One region of the Streptomyces sp. NPDC051041 genome, then DNA from elsewhere that is predicted to be linked to it. Evidence: riboswitches for the same ligand, from Rfam matches in the RefSeq annotation. Region 1 holds a riboswitch; each other region holds the start of a gene.
What was found. A riboswitch is a leader RNA that binds a small molecule or an ion and turns the genes downstream of it on or off. The one in region 1 is predicted to bind thiamine pyrophosphate.
Positions count from the first base shown of each region.

Region 2: linked by a shared signal. The riboswitch ahead of thiC (phosphomethylpyrimidine synthase ThiC) and the one ahead of thiO (glycine oxidase ThiO) in region 1 are both predicted to bind thiamine pyrophosphate.
Region 3: linked by a shared signal. The riboswitch ahead of ACIBAI_RS20630 (thiamine ABC transporter substrate binding subunit) and the one ahead of thiO (glycine oxidase ThiO) in region 1 are both predicted to bind thiamine pyrophosphate.

Region 1 is NZ_JBITFM010000004.1:92,430-100,312, forward strand. It holds gene pknB (Stk1 family PASTA domain-containing Ser/Thr kinase) at 1-275, opposite strand, end outside; gene ACIBAI_RS09115 (thiazole synthase) at 362-1,159, opposite strand; gene thiS (sulfur carrier protein ThiS) at 1,163-1,363, opposite strand; gene thiO (glycine oxidase ThiO) at 1,360-2,523, opposite strand; TPP riboswitch at 2,521-2,632, opposite strand; gene ACIBAI_RS09130 (hypothetical protein) at 2,685-3,035, shown strand; gene ACIBAI_RS09135 (NAD(P)/FAD-dependent oxidoreductase) at 3,068-4,297, shown strand; gene ACIBAI_RS09140 (Rv2175c family DNA-binding protein) at 4,363-4,728, shown strand; gene thiE (thiamine phosphate synthase) at 5,003-5,671, shown strand; gene metF (methylenetetrahydrofolate reductase [NAD(P)H]) at 5,808-6,731, shown strand; gene ACIBAI_RS09155 (hypothetical protein) at 6,788-7,765, shown strand; gene ACIBAI_RS09160 (phytoene desaturase family protein) at 7,821-7,883, opposite strand, start outside.
Region 2 is NZ_JBITFM010000006.1:42,414-50,296, forward strand. It holds gene ACIBAI_RS12605 (LacI family DNA-binding transcriptional regulator) at 1-478, shown strand, start outside; gene ACIBAI_RS12610 (metallophosphoesterase) at 729-1,841, shown strand; partial or broken gene ACIBAI_RS12615 (hypothetical protein) at 2,035-2,896, shown strand; gene thiC (phosphomethylpyrimidine synthase ThiC) at 3,196-5,004, opposite strand; TPP riboswitch at 4,997-5,186, opposite strand; gene ACIBAI_RS12625 (YibE/F family protein) at 5,258-6,847, shown strand; gene ACIBAI_RS12630 (SsgA family sporulation/cell division regulator) at 7,022-7,459, opposite strand; gene ACIBAI_RS12635 (IclR family transcriptional regulator) at 7,557-7,883, opposite strand, start outside.
Region 3 is NZ_JBITFM010000013.1:103,123-111,005, reverse strand. It holds gene tsf (translation elongation factor Ts) at 1-128, shown strand, start outside; gene pyrH (UMP kinase) at 320-1,078, shown strand; gene frr (ribosome recycling factor) at 1,261-1,818, shown strand; gene ACIBAI_RS20640 (phosphatidate cytidylyltransferase) at 1,818-2,951, shown strand; gene rlmN (23S rRNA (adenine(2503)-C(2))-methyltransferase RlmN) at 3,112-4,218, shown strand; TPP riboswitch at 4,254-4,359, shown strand; gene ACIBAI_RS20630 (thiamine ABC transporter substrate binding subunit) at 4,439-5,518, shown strand; gene ACIBAI_RS20625 (ABC transporter permease) at 5,494-7,158, shown strand; gene ACIBAI_RS20620 (ABC transporter ATP-binding protein) at 7,161-7,883, shown strand, end outside.

The sequences.
Region 1 (7,883 bases):
TAGACGTACGCCCCGTCGGTGCCCTGGTCGAAGACCTGCACCACGTTGGGGTGGGCGAGCCGGGCCACCGACTTCGCCTCGCGGATGAACCGCTCGACGAAGGAGCCGTCGGCCGCGAGCGTCGGGTGCATCACCTTGAGCGCGAGGACGCGGTCCAGACGGGTGTCCACGGCCCGGTAGACCGTGGCCATCCCGCCGACCGCGATCCGCGCGTCGACGCGGTACCGGCCGTCGAGCACCTGCCCGACCAGAGGGTCCTGAAGGGTCGTGTCCACGCAGGCGAGTGTACGAGCCGCCGCCGCGGTCCCGCCCCGCCGCGGGGGGCCGGGGCGGGACCGCGGCAAAGCCGTGACGGCCGGGCCTAGCGGAACGCGGGGCGCTCGGGGTCCAGGTGCGCGCGGCCCTCCACCGGCGAGGACGCCTCCGCGAAGTGACGGCGCGGGATGCGCCCGGCCCGCCGGGCCAGCCGCCCCGCCTCCACCGCGTGCTTCATGGCCTCCGCCATCAGCACCGGCTCCTGCGCCCGCGTCACCGCCGAGGCGAGCATCACACCCGCGCACCCCAGCTCCATCGCCAGCGCCGCGTCCGACGCCGTACCGGCCCCCGCGTCCAGGATCACCGGCACGCGCGCGTGCTCCACGATCAGCTGGAAGTTGTGCGGGTTGCGGATGCCGAGGCCGGAGCCGATGGGCGAGCCCAGCGGCATGATCGCGGCGCACCCCACGTCCTCCAGCTTCCGCGCGAGGACGGGGTCGTCGTTGGTGTACGGCAGGACCGTGAACCCGTCGTCGACCAGCGTCTCGGCGGCCTCCAGCAGTTCGATCGGGTCCGGCAGCAGGGTCCGCTCGTCGGCGATGACCTCCAGCTTGACCAGGTCGGTGCCGAGCGCCTCCCGGGCGAGCCGGGCGGTCAGGACGGCCTCACCGGCGGTGAAGCAACCGGCCGTGTTCGGCAGCACCCGGATGCCGAGCCGGTCCAGCACGGACAGCACCGAGCCGTGCACGCCGGGGTTCACGCGCCGCATCGCGACCGTGGTCAGCTCGGTCCCGGAGGCGATCAGCGCCCGCTCCAGCACCTCCAGGCTGGGCGCTCCGCCGGTACCCATGATCAGGCGGGACGTGAAGGACGTGCCGCCGAGGACGAGGGGGTCGTCGGCCATGGTTCAGCCTCCTTGGACGGCGGTGAGGACTTCCACGCGGTCGCCCTCGGCCAGGGCGGTGGACGGCCACTGGGCGCGCGGGACGACGGTTTCGTTGAGGGCGGCCGCCACCCCGGAGGGCGCCCGGGTGAGGGTGCGCACCAGGGCGTCGAGGGGCGTGCCGGGAGCCACCTCGCGCGGCTCCCCGTTGACCGAGATCTTCATGCGGGCTGCTCCGTGGGTGCGGTGCTGAAACGCTTCGGGGTGAAGGGGGCGGCCACGTCCGGGAGGCCGCCCGTGGTCAGGACGTGCGCCATGACGTCGCCGGTGACCGGGGTGAGCAGCACGCCGTTGCGGTAGTGGCCGGTGGCCAGCACCAGCCCCTCCAGCTCGGTCGGGCCGAGCAGCGGCGCGTTGTCCGGGGAGCCGGGGCGCAGCCCGGCCCGGGTCTCCGTCAGCGGCAGCTCGGTGATCCCCGGCACCAGCTCGTGGGCGTCGCGCAGCAGCTCGTACACCCCGCCCGCGGTGACCGTGGTGTCCCAGCCCAGTTCCTCGCTGGTCGCCCCGACGACGAGCTCGCCGCTCTCCCGCGGCACCAGGTAGACGCTGCCGCCGCGCACCACCGCGCGCACGGTCCGGCTCAGCAGCGGCGGCCGGTCCCCGGGCATGGCCAGCCGCAGCACCTGCCCCTTCACGGGCCGCACGGGCGGCAGGACGCGGTCCGGCACGCCCGCCAGCCGTCCGCTGAGGCTGCCCGCGGCCAGGACCACCCGCCCGGCGCCCAGCTCACCGCCGTCGGCGGTGACGACACCCGTGGCCCGGTCCCGGACGACGACGAGCCGCTCGGCCCGCACCCGGTGGAAGACCACGCCGGCCCGCTCGCACGCGACCACCAGCGCCCGGGCCAGGCGCCGCGGGTCGACCTGGTGGTCGTCGGCCACCCGCAGCCCGCCGCGCACGCCCGGCGCGAGCATCGGCTCCAGGCGCCGGCACTCGCGCCCCGACAGCCACTCGGAGTCCAGCCCGGACTGCCGCTGCAGGAGGTGCAGGTCGCGCAGGTGGGCGCGGTCGTCGGCGTCCAGCGCGACGGCGAGCGTGCCGCACCGGCGGTACCCGAGGTCGTGACCGGTCAGGCCGGTGAGCTCGGCCGCGAAGTCCGGGTAGCGGCGGGCCGAGGCGAGGTTGAGGGCGAGCAGGGTCTGCTCGCCGTAGTGCAGTTCCGTGACGGCGGCCAGCATCCCGGCCGCCACCTGCGCGGCTCCGCCGCCCGGCGCGGGATCGACCACGGCCGTGGCCAGGCCCCGCTGTGCGGCCCGCCACGCCGTGACCAGGCCGATGATCCCGCCTCCCACGACGAGGACGTCTGGCGTACGCGTAGGCGACATGGGCGTCCAGCCCCTCCCTTCGCCGGCATGACCCGGATCAGGTTCGTACGGTCGGAGGCCGCCAGCCTCCCTCTCAGCCCGGTGCGTCCGGGCTCCCGCGAGTGCTTTACGGTGGCCACCCTAGCCTCCGCCGCTCGCACCTCGTAAGGGAGCCTCAGCCCGTGGCCCGATCCCTCGACGGACTCGTCCTCGCCCCCGTCGCCGACCAGGCGCCGGGCCAGGTGGGAACCCGCACCCGGTTCACCTACCACGAGCGGGACGGCGAGGTCTGGGCCGAGTACGCGGGCGGCGACGTCGTGCGCGGGTATCTGGTGGGCACGCGCGCCGGGGACCGGCTCGACTTCCGGTACGTGCAGCTGAAGCGGGACGGGACGACCTCGTCCGGGCACTGCGCGTCGGCCGTCGTCGACCTGCCCGACGGGCGGGTGCGGCTGGAGGAGACGTGGCGGTGGGAGTCGCAGCGGGGCGGCGGGACGAGCGTGGTGGAGCAGGTCGCCGAGCACGGCGGCTGACTGACAGTCCGTCAGTTGTCTATGGTGATCGGGTGAGCGAGCAGACGCAGGAACGGGGAGGGGCCACGCCGCGGCGCGTGGTCGTCGCGGGCGCGGGCATGGCGGGCGTACAGACCGCGGTCGCCCTGCGCGAGCAGGGCTTCACCGGAGCCGTGACGCTGATCGGCGCGGAGCCCCACCAGCCCTACGACCGGCCCCCGCTGTCCAAGGCCGTCCTGCTGGGCAAGGCCGAGGGCTCGGCCTTCGACGTCGACTTCGAGGCGCTCGGCATCGAACTGCGCCTGGGGTGCGAGGTGCTGGGCGTCCGCCTCGGCGACCACGCCCTGGACACCGCCGCCGGGCCCGTGCCGTACGACGTCCTGGTGGTCGCCACCGGCGCCGAACCCGTCCGGCTGCCGGGCGCGCGGGACGTCCCCGGCGTGCACCTGCTGCGCACCCTGGACGACGCCGAGCGGCTGCGGCCGGTGCTCGCCCGGCAGCACGACGTCGTGGTCGTCGGGGCCGGCTGGATCGGCGCGGAGTTCGCCACCGCCGCGCGCGAGGCGGGCTGCGCGGTGACCGTCGTGGAGGCCGCCGACCGGCCGCTCGCGGGCGCGCTGCCCGCCGAGGTGGCGGCGCCGATGGCCGCCTGGTACGCCGACGCCGGCGCCGTTCTGCGCACCCGCGCGCGCGTGGCGCGGGTCGAGCCCGGCACGGTGGTCCTCGACGACGGCTCGCGGCTGCCCGCGGGCGCCGTCGTCGTCGGCATCGGCGCCCGGCCCGCCACGGCCTGGCTCGCCGGCTCCGGGATCGAGCTCGGCGCGCACGGCGAGGTGGTGGCCGACGACCGGCTGCGCACCCGCGTGCCGGACGTGTACGCGGTCGGCGACTGCGCCTCCTTCCCCTCGCGGCGGTACGGCGAGCGGCTGCTGGTCCACCACTGGGACAACGCCCTCCAGGGCCCGCGCACGGTCGCCGCGAACATCGTCGGCGAGGCCCCCGCGGTCTACGATCCGGTGCCGTACTTCTGGTCCGAGCAGTTCGGCCGCTTCGTGCAGTACGCCGGGCACCACGCCGCGGCCGACGCGACCCTGTGGCGCGGTGACCCGTCCGGTCCCGCCTGGACCGTCTGCTGGCTGCGCGAGGGCCGCCTGGTCGCCGTGCTCGCGGTGGGCCGGCCCCGGGACCTGGCCCAGGGGCGGCGTCTGATCGAGGCGGGCACCCCCGTGGACCCGGACCTGCTGACGGACCCGGCCAGACCGCTGAAGGCGGCGGCGGAATAGCCCGTCGGCCCGGGCGGGGCGGCTTCGGTTTCCGACTGTCGGCGCGGGATGGCAGGCTAGGTTCCGTGACCGAGATTGACGCAAAGATCGATGCTCTCGTCCCCGCCTGGCTCACCCTTCCCGACATCGCCGAAAAGCTCGGCGTCGAGGTGACGCGGGTGCGGCAGCTGGTCAAGGAGGGCCAGCTCATCGCCGTACGCCGGGGTGAGAACCGCGCGCTGCACGTCCCCGCGGCCTTCATCGACGGGGACAAGGTCGTCAAGGGCCTGGCCGGCACCCTGACGCTGCTGCGGGACGACGGCTTCACGGTCGAAGAGATGCTGGAGTGGCTCTTCACGCCCGACCCGACCCTGCCCGGCACCCCCGCGCAGGCGCTGAGCGAGAATCGCGGCACGGAGGTGAAGCGCCGCGCCCAGGCGCTCGCCGTCTGACCCGACCGTCCGGCACGCCCGGCGCCGCGGTGCGGCGCACGGGCCGGGGCCGGCCGCGCCGCGGCCGCCGGGTCCGTACGCCGCCGGCATCCGGGGGAGGCTCCCGCGCGCCGTCGGCGGCGGCGGGGGCCGCGGCCCGTGCGCCCGGCGGCACGGGACGCGGCCCGTGCGCCGACGACGGGGACGCTCCGGCAGCACGCCCTGCCAAGGGGCGCCCCGACAGAACGCCCCCGGCCCGGGGGCGTCCCGACACGCCACCGAGGGGGACACCCGCATGTCCGACACCGCCGCCCGCGCCCGGCTCGCCGACGCCCGGCTCTATCTCTGCACGGACGCCCGCAGGCGCCAGGGCGACCTGCCCGAGTTCCTCGACGCGGTCCTGGCCGGCGGCGTCGACATCGTGCAGCTGCGCGACAAGGGCATGGAGGCGGCGGAGGAACTGGAGCACCTGCGGATCTTCGCCGACGCCTGCGCCCGGCACGGCAGGCTCCTCGCGGTCAACGACCGCGCGGACGTCGCCCACGCCGCCCGCGCCGCGCACCCGCAGGGCCCCGCCGTCCTGCACCTCGGCCAGGGCGACCTGCCGGTCCCCGCGGCCCGTGCCGTCCTCGGCGACGACATCCTGATAGGCCGCTCCACGCACACCGAGTCCGAGGCCGCCGCGGCCGCCGTCCAGGAGGGCGTGGACTACTTCTGCACCGGCCCCTGCTGGCCCACCCCCACCAAGCCCGGCCGCCCCGCGCCCGGCCTCGGCCTGGTCCGGTACGCCGCCGCCCTGGCCACCGACCGCCCCTGGTTCGCCATCGGCGGCATCGACCTCGGCAACCTGGACGAGGTGCTCGAAGCGGGCGCCCGCCGGGTCGTCGTCGTCCGCGCGATCACGGAGGCGGACGACCCGGGGGCGGCGGCCGCGGAGTTCGCCGAGCGGCTGCGGCAGGCGTAGGGGCCCCTCGGGGGCCCGGGCGGCCGGGGCGCCGATGGCTTCCGCGTTTGTCCAAGGAGTGGACAACCGGACGGCAAAACGGGCGAATCCCCTTCGTCCGGTTGGGGGACCGGCGCCCCCTGGCTAACCTGCCCCTATGGCCCTCGGAACCGCATCCACCAGGACTGATCGCGCACGCACCGTGCGCGACATGCTCGCGACCGGCAAGACGACGTACTCGTTCGAATTCTGGGCCCCGAAGACGGAGAAGGGCGAGCGCAACCTGTGGAACGCCCTCCGCAGGGTCGAGGCCGTGGCGCCGAGCTTCGTCTCCGTGACGTACGGTGCGGGCGGCTCCACGCGCGAGGGCACGGTGCGGGCGACCGAGCAGATCGTCTCCGACACCACCCTCACCCCGGTCGCCCACCTCACCGCGGTCGACCACTCCGTAGCCGAGCTGCGCAACATCATCGGCCAGTACGCCGACGCCGGGATCCGCAACATGCTGGCCGTGCGCGGCGACCCGCCGGGCGACCCGATGGGCGAGTGGGTCCCGCACCCGCAGGGCCTGACGTACGCCGCCGAGCTGGTCCGCCTCATCAAGGAGTCGGGCGACTTCTGCGTCGGCGTGGCGGCCTTCCCGGAGATGCACCCGCGCTCCGCCGACTGGGACACGGACGTGGCCCACTTCGTCGACAAGTGCCGGGCGGGCGCCGACTACGCGATCACGCAGATGTTCTTCCACCCCGAGTCGTACCTGCGCCTGCGCGACAAGGTCGCCGCGGCCGGCTGCGAGACCCCGGTGATCCCCGAGGTCATGCCGGTCACCAGTGTGAAGATGCTGGAACGGCTGCCGAAGCTCAGCAACGCCTCGTTCCCGGCCGCCCTGAAAGAGCGGATCCTCACAGCGAAAGACGATCCGGCGGCTGTACGCTCGATCGGGATCGAGTTCGCCACGGAGTTCTGCGCCCGGCTGCTGGCCGAGGGAGTGCCCGGACTGCACTTCATCACGCTCAACAACTCCACGGCGACGCTGGAAATCTACGAGAACCTGGGCCTGCACCACCCGCCGCGGGCCTAGACCGGCCGCGGCGGCGTACGACACACTGCGTAGCGGCCACTGGGAGAGGGGCGTACATGGGCTGGACGGTCCTCTACATCGCGTTCGGCATCGTCGCGTTGTGGCTGCTCGGCGAGGTGCTGCTGCAGTACAAGGCGCGTCTGCGCTGGCGGCTGCTCGCCTTCGTCGGCTTCCTCGGTGTCGTGGTCGGTGTGCTGATCCCGTCCGTCGTCGTCATCGGGCTGGGCGCGGCCGCCTTCGCGGTCGGCCAGACCTACGTCACGCTGTCGTTCCGCCGCGGCTTCGCGTCCGGCTGGGCGGTGTCCGCCCCGGGCCTGACCGGCAGCAGGCGCCGCCGGGGCGAGCGGGGCCGCCGGAAGCCGACCCTGGAGGTCACCGGTCTCGAAGCGGCCGACGGCGGCCACGACGGGGACGGCCACGACGACGGCGGCCGCGACGACGGTGCCGGCCGGCACCGGGACGGCGTGGGCCACGGCCGGGACGACGACTTCGACCACGACGACGTGTTCACCCCGGCGCGCCCCGTCGCGCCCACGGCGGCCGAGACCACCGCCGTGTACGAGCCGCAGCCCTTCCCGGACGACACCGGCTCCTACGGCGTCCACGGCGACCCTTCGCACACGGGCGCGGACCAGGACCAGTACGCCACGGCCGCCCCGGGCGCCGACCCGGCGGCCTACCCCTACGACGGCTACACCGGCTACGACCAGCAGGGCTACGACTACGGCGCCACCGACCGGCAGCAGTACGCCGCCTACGCCGACCCGTACGCCGGCACCCACGCCTACGGCGACGGTTCCCAGGACCCCGCCTACGGCGACCCGCAGCAGCACGGGCAGGGCTACGGCCAGGACCCGTACCCCGCCGGCTCGTACGGCGGCGAGACCCCCGCGGGCGGTGTGTGGGTCCCGCAGCAGCGCAGCACCGACGAGCCCTACGGCGGCGAGCTCCCGCCGGAGCAGCCCTACCCGTACCAGGGCGAGGGCCACCAGGGACAGGGACACGGCGGCTTCGGCGAGCAGTACCGGTTCTGACGGGCGGTACCGGTTCCGGGGCGACCGGGCCCCCGCGGGCCCGGAGCCACTCCGCTCACTGCGAGCCGCGGAAGTCCGGTCCCTCCACGATCAGCCCGGCGACCAGCGCGCCCGACAT
Region 2 (7,883 bases), on a different contig from region 1:
CACGTACACCCATCTGTCGACGACCGCCTACCTGCGCTGGTGCGAGCGCGCCGGCCAGGACCCGGTGTACGAGGCCTACCCGGCGCACGATCCGTGCGCGGGCGCCGTCGCCGCCGACCGGCTGCTCGCCCGCCCCGACCGGCCCGACGCCGTCTACGGCCTGTTCGACCCCAACGGCACCGATCTGCTCGCCGCCGCCCGTCGCTACGGCCTGCGTGTACCGGACGACCTGCTTCTGGTCTGCTGCAGCGAATCCACCGTGTACGCCAACACCGAGCCGCCCGTCACCACGCTCTCCCTGAAGCCGCGCCGCATCGGCACGGCGGTGGTACAGCTCCTGATCGACGCCATCGAGGGCGTCGAGTCGGAACAGCCGGTCGAGCGGGTGATACCGACCGAGCTGATCGTGCGCACCTCCTCCCAGCGCCGTCCGTCGCGTACGACCGTCAGCCCGCCGCGGTCGTCCGACGAGCGGTAGGCCTGCGCGGTCACCGTAGGAGTCGGTAGGCCGCGAAACGGGGCGGAGGAGAGCCGGGAAAGGCGGGCGAGCACGGTCGCCGGCTGGTCGAAGCCTGGTCCAATCGGGGCGAAAGCCGCGGTGAACCGGACTCCTGCTCCGATTCACCACCCCTGGGTCATCACATGGCGCGATCCGCATTCCTATGATGGGCCCACGACACCGCGGGCCGCTGCGACCAGGCAGTCCGATGCGGTGCAGATGCGGCGCGATGGTGGAGGGGTCGATGACTCAGGGGGCCGGTCAGGGACCCGAGGTGGAGCGGACGGCGACGTTGCGCGACTTCCGGGTGCCCGCGTACGTCCACGAGACCGGTCCGTACGTCCACAGCACGCACCCGGGCGAGGTCGCCCCGCCGCCCGTCGTCCCCCCGCCGCCGCCCGAGGAGGCCTACCCGGAGGGGTACACGCCCACCCAGCGCGACCTGCCCGTCATCAACCGGGGTGACACGCTTCAGGTGGCCGTCGATCCGGTGACGGCGCCGGTCCCGCAGCCGGCCACCGGCCCGGGCCCGCTGTACGTCGTCGGCGACGTGCACGGCTACCTCGACCAGCTGGTCGTCGCCCTTCAGGAGAAGGGCCTGATCGACGCGGCGGGGCACTGGTGCGCGGGCACCGCCCGGCTGTGGTTCCTCGGCGACTTCACCGACCGCGGCCCGGACGGCATCGGCGTCATCGACCTGGTGATGCGGCTGTCCGCCGAGGCCGCCGCGGCCGGCGGCTACTGCAAGGCGCTGATGGGCAACCACGAACTGCTGCTGCTCGGCGCCAAGCGGTTCGGCGACACCCCCGTCAACTCCGGCGCGGGCACCGCCACCTTCCAGGCGGCCTGGCTGCTCAACGGCGGCCAGAAGACCGACATGGACCGTCTCCAGGACCACCACCTGCAGTGGATGGCCCGGCTCGACGCCCTGGAGGAGGTCGACGGCCACCTGCTGGTCCACTCCGACACCACCGCCTACCTGGACTACGGCCGCTCGATCGAGGAGGTCAACGACACCGTCCGCGAGACGCTCACCCGCAACGACGCGGACGAGGTCTGGGACCTGTTCCGCAAGTTCACCAAGCGGTTCTCCTTCCGTGACGAGGGCGGCGCCGACGCCGTGCGCTCCCTGCTGGACACGTACGGCGGCACCCGCATCGTCCACGGCCACAGCCCCATCCCGTACCTGCTGGGCGAGGTCGGCTCGGAAGACGGCGAGGACGGCGCCGGTCCCGTCGTCCAGGGACCGCACGTCTACGCCGACGGGCTCGCCATCGCCATGGACGGCGGAGTGACGATGGCCGGAAAGCTGCTGGTCCAGCAACTGCCGCTGGACATCTGAGCGTTCACCGGACGCAATTCCTCCCCCGGCGGACTGCCGAGCGACCGCGCCGGTCGGAGGGCATTCTCGGTCGACCCCCCGTCACCGCGAGCCGCCATCGCTCCACCATCGGCGTATCCGTAGCAGGCTCCCCTCCGTTTCTGTCCGACGGCTCGTCGGCATGCGCGCCCCAAGCCCTACGGAGCATCGGGGGATGCGGATGAACAGCGTTCCGCAGCACCTGCTGAGCGAGGACCGCCAGGAATACGAGCGGATCCTCGACGAGGCGCTGCGCGCTGCGCTTTGCGCCACACCGACCGGAACTGGCCGCTGCCGGACAGCGCCTCGACCTCGAACGACTGCGCGTCATGGCGCTCGGCGCCACCGCGCTCATCACGGCGGCCGTGGCGACCGAGTACCGGCACTACGTGAAGGTCCGCGAGGAACTGCGCCGGCCGGCGTCGTCCGTGCGCGAATCCGGCTCCGCGGAGCCGGGGACGAGCGCGGTGGGACCGGCCGCCACCATGGGCGAGGTCGCCGAGACCGCCGGCGCGGGCGTCGCCGCCGTCGTCGCGGTTCTGGTGCCCGTCCTCGCCGGCACCGCCGCGGTGATCCTCCTGTTCGTGGGGTGCCTCCTGCGGGTGCTCGCCCCCGAGGAGGCGTTCGCCCGGACGATGCTCGCCACCGGATGGGTGTTCGGCGCCCTGACCGCGGTCGCGATCCTCGTCGCCGCCGTGGGGCTGCTGCTCACCGCGCTGCGCAACCGTCCGACGGCCGAGGCCGGACCCTCCGGCGGACCCGGCGAGGAGGTGGCCCGCGCCCGGAATGCCCGGCGCGATGCCCTGCTGGAACGCGGCATGCTGCCGTTCCTCCGGGAGGCGCTCGCCGCCCCGGGCACGGCGGTCGCGCCGCACTCCGCGGCACCGCCCGCGCCGGCCGGCCGCATCCCGCACCTCGGCTACGGCCGGCCGGGATTCAGCAGCCCCGACGACGGTGTCCCGAGCCCGCGTCCGAGCTTCACGAGCCCGGACCACGGGGGACCGGACCACGGGGGACCGGAACACAAGCCGGAGTAGCGGGCGGGCCCGCGCTCCCCGGCTCGCGACGGGCATGCCGGCCGCGGCGACGACCGCGACGCCGACCGCGAAGCCGCGCCGCGGAAAGGCCGGGGTCCGCAGGGACGGTCCGGGGCCGGGTGACGGGGGCACGGGCGGCGTCGTCGCTCCACGTCCGTCACCGCGGCCGGCCCCGTCGGTCTCCGGCCGCGCCCCGCCCGTCCGGCCCGTGCCTGGTGGGCACGGGCCGGACGGCGCCGGATCATTCCAGCGCCGGATCGCGGAACAGGATCCGGGAGCGGATCACCCGCCCGGCCGGGTCAGTCCGCGATCGGCAGGTAGACCCGGTTGCCCCCGGCCGCGAACTCCTTCGACTTCTGGGCCATGCCCTCCTCGATCTCGGCCCGCGTGCCGCCGTGTTCGCGGCGGATGTCCTGCGAGATCTTCATGCTGCAGAACTTCGGTCCGCACATCGAGCAGAAGTGGGCCGTCTTGGCGGGCTCGGCCGGCAGGGTCTCGTCGTGGAACTCCCGCGCGGTGTCCGGGTCCAGGGCGAGGTTGAACTGGTCCTCCCACCGGAACTCGAAACGGGCGTCGGACAGCGCGTCGTCCCACTCCTGCGCACCGGGGTGCCCCTTGGCGAGGTCGGCCGCGTGAGCGGCGATCTTGTAGGTGATGACGCCGGTCTTGACGTCGTCGCGGTTGGGCAGGCCCAGATGCTCCTTGGGCGTGACGTAGCAGAGCATCGCCGTGCCCCACCAGGCGATCATCGCGGCACCGATGCCGGAGGTGATGTGGTCGTACGCCGGTGCGACGTCCGTCGTCAGCGGGCCGAGCGTATAGAACGGGGCTTCGTCGCAGATCTCCTGCTGAAGGTCGATGTTCTCCTTGATCTTGTGCATCGGGACGTGGCCCGGGCCCTCGATCATGGTCTGTACGTGGAAGCGCCTGGCGATCCGGTTCAGTTCCCCGAGCGTCCTCAACTCCGCGAACTGGGCCTCGTCGTTGGCGTCCGCGATCGAGCCGGGGCGCAGGCCGTCGCCGAGGGAGTACGTGACGTCGTAGGCGGCGAGGATCTCGCAGAGCTCCTCGAAGTGCTCGTACAGGAACGACTCCTTGTGGTGCGCCAGGCACCACGCGGCCATGATCGATCCGCCGCGCGAGACGATGCCGGTCTTGCGGTTCGCCGTCAACGGCACGTACGCCAGGCGCACGCCCGCGTGCACCGTCATGTAGTCCACGCCCTGCTCGGCCTGCTCGATGACGGTGTCCTTGTAGATCTCCCAGGTCAGCTCCTCGGCCTTGCCGTCGACCTTCTCCAGGGCCTGGTAGAGCGGCACCGTGCCGATGGGGACGGGGGAGTTGCGCAGCACCCACTCGCGGGTGGTGTGGATGTTGCGGCCGGTGGACAGGTCCATGACCGTGTCGGCCCCCCAGCGGGTCGCCCAGGTCATCTTCTCGACCTCCTCCTCGATGGAGGAGGTCACCGCCGAGTTGCCGATATTGGCGTTGACCTTCACCAGGAACCGCTTGCCGATGATCATCGGCTCGATCTCCGGGTGGTTGACGTTCGCCGGCAACACCGCCCGGCCCGCCGCGATCTCCTCGCGGACCACCTCGGGGGAGACGTTCTCCCTGAGGGCCACGAACTCCATCTCCGGTGTGATCTCACCCCGGCGCGCGTACGCGAGCTGCGTGACCGCCCGGCCGTCACGGCTGCGGCGCGGCTGCCGCGGCCGTCCGGGGAAGACCGCGTCCAGGTTGCGCAGGCCGCCGCGCGGCGAGGTGTGCTTGATCCCGTCGTCCTCGGGACGGACGGGACGGCCCGCGTACTCCTCGGTGTCGCCGCGGGCGATGATCCATTTCTCCCGCAGCGGCGGCAGGCCCCTGCGGACATCGGTGTCGACGAGTGGATCGGTGTACGGGCCCGACGTGTCGTACAGCGTGACCGACTGCCCGTTGGTGAGGTGCACCTGTCGGACCGGCACCCGCAGATCGGGGCGTGAGCCCTCGATGTACGCCTTGTGCCAGCCGATGGACTTCCCGGCCTCCCCGTTGCTCGGTCCGTCGGCCGGTCCCCCGGCCTGGGTCCGCATGGAGGCAGGCGTGCGTGCGTCCTTGTTGGTCATGAGACCTACTCCCTACGCCGGCATTACCCGGTAACAGGTTCGGCGGTCGACGCAGCGGTTTCCGTCCGGCGATGTCCCGTGTGAAACATCACTCGACTCCGGTGACGTTTCATGTGAAACATCGCTGGGACGGAGGTCAGCGCCCTCTCAGCCCGGTGCTCCGAGCTCCCGCGTGTACAAAGGTGCCTCCACGCTAGCGTCACTTCGGGCGCGGTGAACAGAGGGCCCCCCTCGTTCTTGCGATGATCGGTCGGTGACCACGACGCAGCATCCCCCCTACCCGCCGCCCGAACCCCCCCGCGGCAACGGCGCCGGAAACGGTACCGGCCGTGGAGACAGCCCTGCTTCCGGCGGGACCGGACACGGCGGCCGAAACCGCGGCCCGGGTCCCGGTGGCGGACACGGGTACGACCCGGGGTTCGGTACTGGGCCCGCGCACGGTCCGGCCCCCGGGCCCGCCGGCGGCGGGCCCGGCCATGACGGCGGCCACGGACACGGTCCCGGGGACGGTGGCGGGCACGGCCCCGGTGGTGACGGATACGGCCACTCGCACGGGCACGGTCACAGCCACGGCCCGGCGGCGCCCGTGTCCAAGCATCTGCGCAAGGTCATCGCTGCGGTTCTCATCCCGTTCGCCGCGGCGGTGCTGGTCGGGCTCGCGGTGCTGTGGCCGGGCGGCGCGCCACCGCACGAGCGCACCGGGGTCGGGTTCGACCGGCAGACGCAGCAGGCCACGGTCACGACCGTCGAGGAGGTGAGCTGCGCGTCCGTCAACGCCTCCGGCCCCACTCCGACCGGCGACACGTCCACCGCCGAGGGCTCCTCCGCCCAGCAGCAGGCGACCGGTACCTGCAAGAGGGCGACGATCCGGGTCGACACCGGCAGGGACAAGGGTCGTACGTTCACCGAGATCGTGCAGCCCGACCAGTCGCGGCAGCTGCACGAGGGCCAGGAGGTCGTGGTCGCCTACGAGCCCTCCGCGCCGAAGGACCTGCAGTACTCGGTGGCGGACGTGAACCGCCGGATGCCGATGACGCTGCTCGCCGGCGTCTTCGCGCTCGCCGTCGTGGTCGTCGGGCGGCTGCGGGGCGTCATGGCGCTGGTCGCGCTGGCCATCAGCTTCCTGGTGCTGAACCTGTTCATGCTGCCGGCGATCCTGCAGGGTTCGAACCCGCTGGTCGTGGCGGTGATCGGGTCGAGCGCCATCATGCTGATCGCCCTCTACCTGTGCCACGGCCTGTCGGCCCGGACCTCCGTGGCGGTGCTCGGCACGCTGATCTCACTGCTGCTGATCGGCGTCCTGGGCTCGCTCTTCATCGGCTGGGCCGCGCTGACCGGCAACACGGACGACAACACCGGTCTGATCCACGGCCTCTATCCGACGATCGACATGAGCGGTCTGCTGCTGGCCGGTGTCATCATCGGTTCGCTCGGCGTCCTGGACGACGTGACGGTCACGCAGACGTCGGCGGTGTGGGAACTGCACGCGGCCAACCCGTCGATGGGCTGGCGCGGGCTGTACCGGGCGGGCATCCGCATCGGCCGCGACCACATCGCGTCCGTGGTCAACACGCTCGTCCTCGCGTACGCCGGTGCCGCGCTGCCGCTGCTGCTGCTGTTCTCGATCGCGCAGAGCAGCGTGGGCACGGTCGCCAACAGTGAGCTGGTCGCGGAGGAGATCGTCCGGACGCTGGTCGGCTCGATCGGGCTGGTGGCGTCGGTGCCGGTCACCACCGCCCTCGCCGCCCTGGTGGTCTCGGCCGACCGGCCCGGGCCGGAGACGGCGGGGACCGTACCGGCTCCGGCCCGTAGCGGAGGCAGGGGGCGGCGCCGCAAGCGGTGACGCATGCGGCGGGGGGGACCGGCGCTTTCCACCGGGGTCCGGTGAGCCTCGCAGGGTCCGGGAAACCTCGCAGGGTCCGGGGAATCGATCCTGCCCGCCCTCGTCCGGCGGCTCCCGCCCCGGCCGCCGGCTGGCGAAGCGTTACGCCAACGTCGTAGCGCCTGATGCGACGCTTCAGCCCGCGCTCTGCTCCTCCGCCAGGATGCGGTCCAGCGCCTCGTCGAGGTGGGCGTCGAAGTCGGCGAGGGAACCTTCCTGTCCCAGTGGCACCAGCTTGTCGGTACGGTCGAGGAAGGCGACCAGAGGCGCCGCGGAGGAGCGGAACAGCGCCTGGTCGCTGCCGACCTGAAGCCGGATCAGGACCTCGCTCAGCGGCTCGGGTTCGACGGGCGAAATGCGCACATCGCCGTCCCCGCACGGCCGGCCCACTCCGTCGATCAGCAGTTCTCGCCCGAAAGCCCAGGTCACCGGGGCGTCGCCGGGCAGGTGAAAGGTCAGCCGCACGGCGTAGGGATCACAGGTCTCGTACCGCAACTCCACCGGGATGCGGAAAGAGAGCTCCTCGGAGACGAGAAAGCTCATCATGACCTCTGCCTGCACGGACTCTTGCATTGCCTACCCCGTCATTCGCCGTCGACTGGCCGGGAATCAACCTCTGATACTTGTGCATCTTGCTGAACGTGCACACCAGATCACAAGGAGTGAGTTTTCAGATACTGATAGAGAGGGTGAGCGACCCCAGCAGCCGCCCCATCTCCTGCTGCAACTGCCGCACCGCTGGCATCAGGCGTTCCGCCTGGTGAACGGGGAGGGAGAGGGCGAGGGTGGCGGCCGTGGCGCCGACCGTGACCGGGACCGCGGCGCACACCGTTCCCAAGGCGTACTCCTGTCGTTCGATCACTGGTTCCATACGCCTCAGCTGCTCCAGGCGCTTCAGCAGAGTGCTTTCATCACGCACCGTGTACGGCGTGAGGGGACGCACCGGATGGCGGTCGAGGTGGTCGCGGCGCGTCTCCTCGTCCAGCTGCGCCAGCAG
Region 3 (7,883 bases), on a different contig from region 1:
GCTTCTTCAAGGACGCCACGCTGCTCGGCCAGCCGTACGCGCTGGACAACAAGAAGTCCGTCCAGAAGGTGCTGGACGAGGCCGGTGTCACCCTGAAGCGCTTCGTGCGCATCAAGGTCGGCATCTGAGTCCGTCCCGTGACGGGCGCGCGACCCCGATAGGGTCGACAGCGGTCGTCCGGGTACGCGGTCGAGCACGCGCGCGTGCCGGACGACAGCAGATCTGACGAGGAGGCCATTGCCGCGCATGGGATGCGAACCACGCCCCACCGGCAATGGCCTTCTTCGTATGTGCAACACGTAACAGAGGCGGGATCTCCATGACCACCAAGGCCGAGAAGAGCGACGACGGCAAAGTGCGCGGCCGGTTTCTGCTGAAGCTGTCCGGAGAGGCCTTCTCCGGCGGCGGGGGCCTGGGCGTCGACCCCGACGTGGTGCACGCCATCGCGCGCGAGATCGCGGCCGTCGTACGGGACGGCGCGCAGATCGCGGTCGTCATCGGCGGCGGCAACTTCTTCCGCGGCGCCGAACTGCAGCAGCGTGGCATGGACCGGGCCCGCTCCGACTACATGGGCATGCTCGGCACCGTGATGAACTGCCTCGCCCTGCAGGACTTCCTGGAGAAGGAGGGCGTCGACTGCCGCGTGCAGACCGCCATCACCATGGGGCAGGTCGCCGAGCCGTACATCCCGCTGCGCGCCGTGCGCCACCTGGAGAAGGGCCGCGTGGTCATCTTCGGCGCGGGCATGGGCATGCCGTACTTCTCCACCGACACCACCGCCGCGCAGCGCGCCCTGGAGATCGACGCCGAGGCACTGCTGATGGGCAAGAACGGGGTCGACGGGGTCTACGACTCCGACCCCAAGACCAATCCCGACGCCGTGAAGTTCGACCACCTCGGCTACGGCGAGGTCATCACGCGCGACCTGCGGGTCGCCGACGCCACGGCCATCACGCTGTGCCGCGACAACAAGCTCCCGATCGTGGTCTTCGAGCTTCTGGCGGAGGGCAATATCGCCCGCGCCGTCAAGGGTGAGAAGATCGGCACGCTGGTGGGTGACCAGGGCAGCCGGAACTGACCGGTGAACCGTCCCGTCCACCGGACACCACCTGTCCGGGGGACGGGCGGGACGGCTCCGGGCCGGGGGATGGACAATGTCCTGCCGGTCGGGAACCGTGCAGGAAGAAGACGCGACGCAGCCGGCCGCCGCCCCGAAGAGGAACCGCAGCCGGGCCTACTCAAGACACGCAGGAGCAAGTGGTGATCGAAGAGACCCTCCTCGAGGCCGAGGAGAAGATGGAGAAGGCCGTCGTGGTCGCCAAGGAGGACTTCGCCGCGATCCGCACCGGCCGTGCGCACCCGGCGATGTTCAACAAGATCGTGGCCGATTACTACGGCGCGCCGACGCCGATCAACCAGCTGGCCTCGTTCTCCGTGCCCGAGCCGCGCATGGCCGTGGTGACCCCCTTCGACAAGAGCGCGCTGCGCAACATCGAGCAGGCCATCCGCGACTCCGACCTGGGCGTCAACCCGAGCAACGACGGCAACATCATCCGAGTGGTGTTCCCCGAACTCACCGAGGAGCGCCGCCGCGAGTACATCAAGGTGGCCCGGCACAAGGGCGAGGAGGCCAAGATCTCCATCCGCTCCGTGCGCCGCAAGGCCAAGGACGCCATCGACAAGCTGGTCAAGGACGGCGAGGTCGGCGAGGACGAGGGCCGCCGTGCGGAGAAGGAGCTCGACGACACCACCGCGAAGTACGTCGCCCAGGTGGACGAGCTCCTGAAGCACAAGGAAGCGGAGCTGCTCGAGGTCTGATGAACGACTCTTCCTGGGGGGCGCCGCCACAAGCCGGGTACTGGGGGCCGTCCGAGCAGGGACCCGCTCCGGGGGCAGCCCCGGCGGGTCCCGCGTACGATGCGCGTGACGCGCAGCAGACTCGCCCCATGCCCATCGTGCCCGACGTACCCGAACACGGCGGAGACCAGGATGACGACCGGGGGGCCGCTCGGCTGAGCGGCCCCTTGTTCCGCGACGAGACGCACCAGACCCCGCCGGCGCAGGCCTTCGCGGCGGCGCCGCAGAATCCGGAGCCCATGCCCGACGCCTCCCAGCCGGCACCCCCGCCGCAGAAGAAGAGCGCGGGGCGCGACCTGAGCGCCGCGATAGGGGTCGGGGTCGGACTCGGCGCGGTGATCGTCGCATCGCTGTTCATCGTCAAGGCCGTGTTCGTCGGCGTGATAGCGGTCGCCGTCGTGGTGGGCCTGTGGGAGCTGACCAAGCGGCTGGAGGAACGCAAGGGCATCAGGGCGCCGCTCGTGCCGCTCGCGGTCGGCGGCGCCGCGATGGTGGTGGCCGGGTACGTCCGGGGCGCCGAGGGCGCCTGGGTGGCGATGGCGCTGACGGCGCTCGCGGTGCTGGTCTGGCGGATGACGGAGCCGCCGGAGGGCTACCTCAAGGACGTCACGGCGGGCGTCTTCGCGGCGTTCTACGTGCCGTTCCTGGCGACGTTCGTCGCGATGATGCTGACGGCCGAGGACGGGCCGTACCGCGTGCTGACGTTCCTGCTGCTGACGGTGGTCAGCGACACCGGCGCGTACGCCGTCGGCTGGCGCTTCGGCAGGCGCAAGCTCGCCCCGCGCATCAGCCCCGGCAAGACCCGCGAGGGCCTGGTCGGCGCCGTCGCCTTCGCGATGGCGGTGGGCGCGCTGTGCCTGCAGTTCCTCATCGACGACGGCACCTGGTGGCAGGGCCTGCTGCTCGGCCTCGCGGTCGCGGCCAGCGCCACGCTCGGCGACCTCGGCGAATCCATGATCAAGCGGGACCTGGGCATCAAGGACATGGGCACGCTGCTGCCCGGTCACGGCGGCATCATGGACCGGCTGGACTCGCTGCTGCCCACGGCGCCGGTGGTGTGGCTGCTGCTCGTCGTCTTCGTGGGATCCGGCTGAGCGGACACGGCTTTCGGAGTCCGGTCCGGCGGACCGCGTGAGCCCCCGCCTCGTGCAGGCGGGGGCTCCTCCGCGTTCGCGACCGGGCCGTCGCGCCGGTTCCGGGGGCGGCGGACACCGGAACGGGCCACCGCGGACGATCTGCGACACTGGTAGGACCATGCCCAAGCCCGGAGAACTCACATTCGTCGCCCCGCGCGGAGCCAAGAAGCCGCCGCGGCACCTTGCCGACCTCACGCCCGCCGAGCGCAAGGAAGCCGTCGCCGCGATCGGCGAGAAGCCGTTTCGCGCCAGGCAGCTCTCGCAGCACTACTTCGCGCGGTACGCGCACGACCCGGCGCAGTGGACCGACATCCCGGCCGCCGCACGCCCCCGGCTCCAGGAGGCGCTGCTGCCGGAGCTGATGACGGTCGTCCGGCACCTGTCGACCGACGAGGGCACCACCCGCAAGACGCTGTGGCGGCTCTTCGACGGCACGCTCGTGGAGTCGGTGCTGATGCGCTACCCGGACCGGGTGACGATGTGCATCAGCTCCCAGGCGGGCTGCGGCATGAACTGCCCGTTCTGCGCCACCGGGCAGGCCGGCCTGGACCGGAACCTGTCCACCGCCGAGATCGTGCACCAGATCGTGGACGGGATGCGGGCGCTGAGGGACGGCGAGGTCCCCGGCGGCCCGGCGCGGCTGTCCAACATCGTCTTCATGGGCATGGGCGAGCCCCTCGCCAACTACAACCGGGTCGTCGGCGCCATCCGCCGGCTCACCGACCCCGAGCCCGACGGGCTCGGGCTGTCCCAGCGCGGCATCACGGTCTCGACGGTCGGCCTCGTCCCGGCCATCCACCGCTTCGCCGACGAGGGCTTCAAGTGCCGCCTGGCCATCTCGCTGCACGCCCCCGACGACGAACTGCGCGACACCCTCGTCCCCGTCAACACGCGGTGGAAGGTGCGGGAGGTCCTGGACGCGGGCTTCGCGTACGCGGCCAAGTCCGGCCGGCGGCTGTCCATCGAGTACGCCCTCATCCGGGACATCAACGACCAGGCGTGGCGCGGCGACCGGCTCGGGCGGCTGCTCAAGGGCAGGCCCGTGCACGTCAACCTGATCCCGCTCAACCCGACGCCCGGGTCCAAGTGGACCGCCTCCCGGCCGGAGGACGAGAAGGCGTTCGTGGAGGCGATCGCCGCCCACGGGGTGCCGGTGACGATCCGGGACACCCGTGGTCAGGAGATCGACGGGGCCTGCGGTCAGCTCGCCGCGAGCGAGCGGTAACCTGACCGTCGTCGAACCACCGCAAGCACATCTGCATATTCCGACAGGGGAGCGCCACAGCGCTGAGAGTGCGGCACGGGCCGCAGACCCTCCGAACCTCGCCCAGGTCATTCTGGGTAGGGAGATCGGTCATCACTCGAGCTGTTGCGCCCTGCCCGGAACCCCGCCAGGGGTTTCGGGCAGGGCCGCGTCTCTTCCTGGTCACCCCAGGAGGAATCCGGTGAACATCACCAAGAAGGTCACGATCCTGGCCGTCGGACTCGGTCTGGCCGGCGGCCTGGCCGGGTGCGGGTCGTCCGGCGAGCAGTCATCCGGCGGCACCCGGACCGTGACCCTCGTCAGCCACGACTCGTGGGCCGCGTCGAAGAGCGTCATCGCCGCCTTCGAGAAGGAGTCCGGCTACCGGGTCAGGGTCCTCAAGAACGGCGACGCCGGGCAGGCCGTCAACAAGGCCGTCCTCACCAAGGACAACCCGCAGGGCGACGTCTTCTTCGGCGTCGACAACACGCTGCTGTCGCGCGCCCTCGACAACGGCGTGTTCCAGCCGTACCGGCCGCAGGGCTCCGACCGGATCGAGTCCGAGTACCGCGTCGACCAGGGCAAGCACCGGGTCACGCCCATCGACACCGGCGACATCTGTGTCAACTACGACAAGGAGTACTTCGCCGACCGCGAGCTCGACCCGCCGCGGACCTTCGACGACCTGATCGAGCCCGCGTACAGGAACCTCCTCGTCACCGAGAACGCCGCCTCCTCCTCGCCCGGTCTCGGCTTCCTGCTCGGCACGGCCGCGGAGTACGGGGACGACGGCTGGGCGGACTACTGGAAGAAGCTCAAGGCCAACGGCGTGAAGGTGGTCGACAGCTGGGAGCAGGCCTACAACGAGGAGTTCTCCGGCTCGGCCGGCGGGAAGAAGGCGGGGGGCGACAGGCCGCTCGTCGTCTCCTACGCCTCCTCCCCGCCCGCCGAGGTCGTCTACGCCGACCCCCGGCCCGGCACCGCCCCGACCGGGGTGGCCACGGGCACCTGCTTCCGCCAGGTCGAGTACGCGGGACTGCTCGCGGGCGCGAGGAACGCCGAGGGCGGCAAGGCGTTCCTGGACTTCCTGCTCACGAAGCGGTTCCAGGAGGACATGCCGCTGAACATGTTCGTCTACCCGGTGCGCGAGGACGCGCGGGTGCCGCGGGAGTTCGCGGAGTACGGGCCGCAGGCCGAGGATCCCGAGACCATGGACCCGGCGAAGATCGCCGAGAACCGTGACCGGTGGGTCAAGTCGTGGACCTCGCTCGTACTGAAGTGACCCGGCGCCGGACGGGGAACGCGGCGCGGCTCGGGCTGATGGCCGTGCCCGTCGCGTTCTTCGCGGTGTTCTTCGCCTACCCCGTCGCCGCGATCGTCGCGCGCGGGCTCAGGGCCGACGGGGCCTGGCACCCCGGGCGGATCGGCCAGGTGCTGGCGCAGTCCGACGTGCGGCACGTGCTGTGGTTCACCACCTGGCAGGCGCTCGTCTCCACCGCCCTCACGCTGCTGGTCGCGCTGCCCGGCGCGTACGTCTTCGCGCGCTTCGCCTTCCCGGGCAGGCAGCTCCTGCGGGCGGTGGTCACCGTCCCGTTCGTCCTGCCGACGGTCGTCGTCGGCACGGCGTTCCTGGCGCTGGCCGGGCGCGGCGGGCTGCTCGACGAGCTGTGGGGCCTGCGGCTGGACACCACCGTGTGGGCGATCCTGCTCGCGCACGTCTTCTTCAACTACGCCGTCGTGGTACGCACCGTCGGCGGGCTGTGGGCGCAGCTCGACCCGCGGCAGGAGGAGGCCGCGCGGATGCTGGGCGCCTCACGGCTCGCGGCCTGGCGGACGGTCACCCTGCCCGCGCTCGCGCCCGCCGTGGCCGCCGCCGCGCTGATGGTCTTCCTGTTCACCTTCACCTCCTTCGGCGTCGTGCAGATCCTCGGCGGGCCCGCCTTCTCCACCCTCGAGGTCGAGATCTACCGGCAGACCTCCGAGATCTTCGACCTGTCCACGGCGGCGGTGCTGACGCTGGTCCAGTTCGCCGCGGTGGGCTCGATCCTCGCCCTGCACGCCTGGACCGTACGGCGGCGGGAGACCGCGCTGCGGCTGGTGGACGCGTCCGTGACCGCGCGCCGGCCGCGCGGGGCCGGGCAGTGGACGCTGCTGGCCGGGGTGCTCGGCACCGTCGCCGTGCTGCTCGTGCTGCCGTTGGCGGTGCTGGTCGAGCGGTCGCTGGACGCGCCCGGCCTCGGCTACTACCGGGCGCTGACCCGGCAGGACGGCGGCACGTTCCTGGTCCCGCCGATCGCCGCGGTCGGCAACTCGCTGGTGTACGCCGTCGCCGCCACCGCCATCGCCGTGCTGATCGGCGGCCTCGCCGCCGCCGCGCTCACCCGGCGGGACGCGGGCCGGTTCGTGCGCGGCTTCGACGCGCTGCTGATGCTGCCGCTCGGCGTGTCCGCGGTGACCGTCGGCTTCGGGTTCCTGATCGCGCTGGACGAGCCCCCGCTGGACCTCAGGAGCTCCTGGATCCTGGTGCCGCTGGCCCAGGCGCTGGTCGGCGTGCCCTTCGTGGTGCGGACCATGCTGCCGGTGCTGCGGGCGGTGGACCAGCGGCTGCGGGAGGCGGCGGCGGTGCTGGGGGCGTCGCCGTGGCGGGTGTGGCGGGAGGTCGACCTGCCGCTGGTGGGCCGGGCGCTGCTGGTCGCGGCCGGGTTCGCCTTCGCGGTGTCGCTGGGCGAGTTCGGGGCGACCGTGTTCCTCGCCCGGCCCGACAGCCCGACCCTGCCGGTCGCCGTGGCGCGGCTGCTGGGACGGCCGGGCGACCTCAACTACGGGCAGGCGATGGCCCTGTCGACGATTCTGATGGTGGTGTGCGCGGTGGCGCTGCTGGTGCTGGAGCGGCTGCGGACCGACCGGACCGGGGAGTTCTGAGGATGCTGCTGAGCCTGCAGGGCGCCACCGTCCGCTTCGGCGGGCGGGCGGTGCTCGACGCCGTCGACCTCGAGGTCGCCGAGCACGAGATCGTGTGCGTGCTCGGGCCCAGCGGCAGCGGCAAGTCGACGCTGCTGCGGGCGGTCGCGGGACTGCAGCCGCTCGACGCCGGGCGGGTGCTGCTCGACGGGCGGGACCAGGCGGGGGTGCCCGCGCACCGGCGCGGGGTCGGGCTGATGTTCCAGGACCACCAGCTGTTCCCGCAGCGGGACGTGGGCGGCAACGTCGCCTTCGGACTGCGGATGCAGGGGGAGCCGAAGGACCGGCGGGAGGAACGCGTCCGGGAGTTGCTGGACCTCGTCGGGCTGCCGGGCGCCGGCCGCCGGGCCGTGGCCGCGCTGTCCGGCGGGGAACAGCAGCGGGTGGCGCTGGCGCGGGCGCTGGCGCCCCGGCCGCGGCTGCTGATGCTGGACGAGCCGCTCGGCCAGCTCGACCGCTCGCTGCGGGAGCGCCTGGTGGTCGAGTTGCGGGAGCTGTTCGGACGGCTGGGCACCACCGTGCTCGCCGTGACGCACGACCAGGGCGAGGCCTTCGCGCTCGCCGACCGGGTGGTGGTGATGCGGGACGGGCGCATCGCCCAGGCCGGTACGCCGCTCCAGGTGTGGCAGCGCCCGGCCGACGCCTTCGTGGCCCGCTTCCTCGGCTTCGAGAACGTCGTCGAGGCG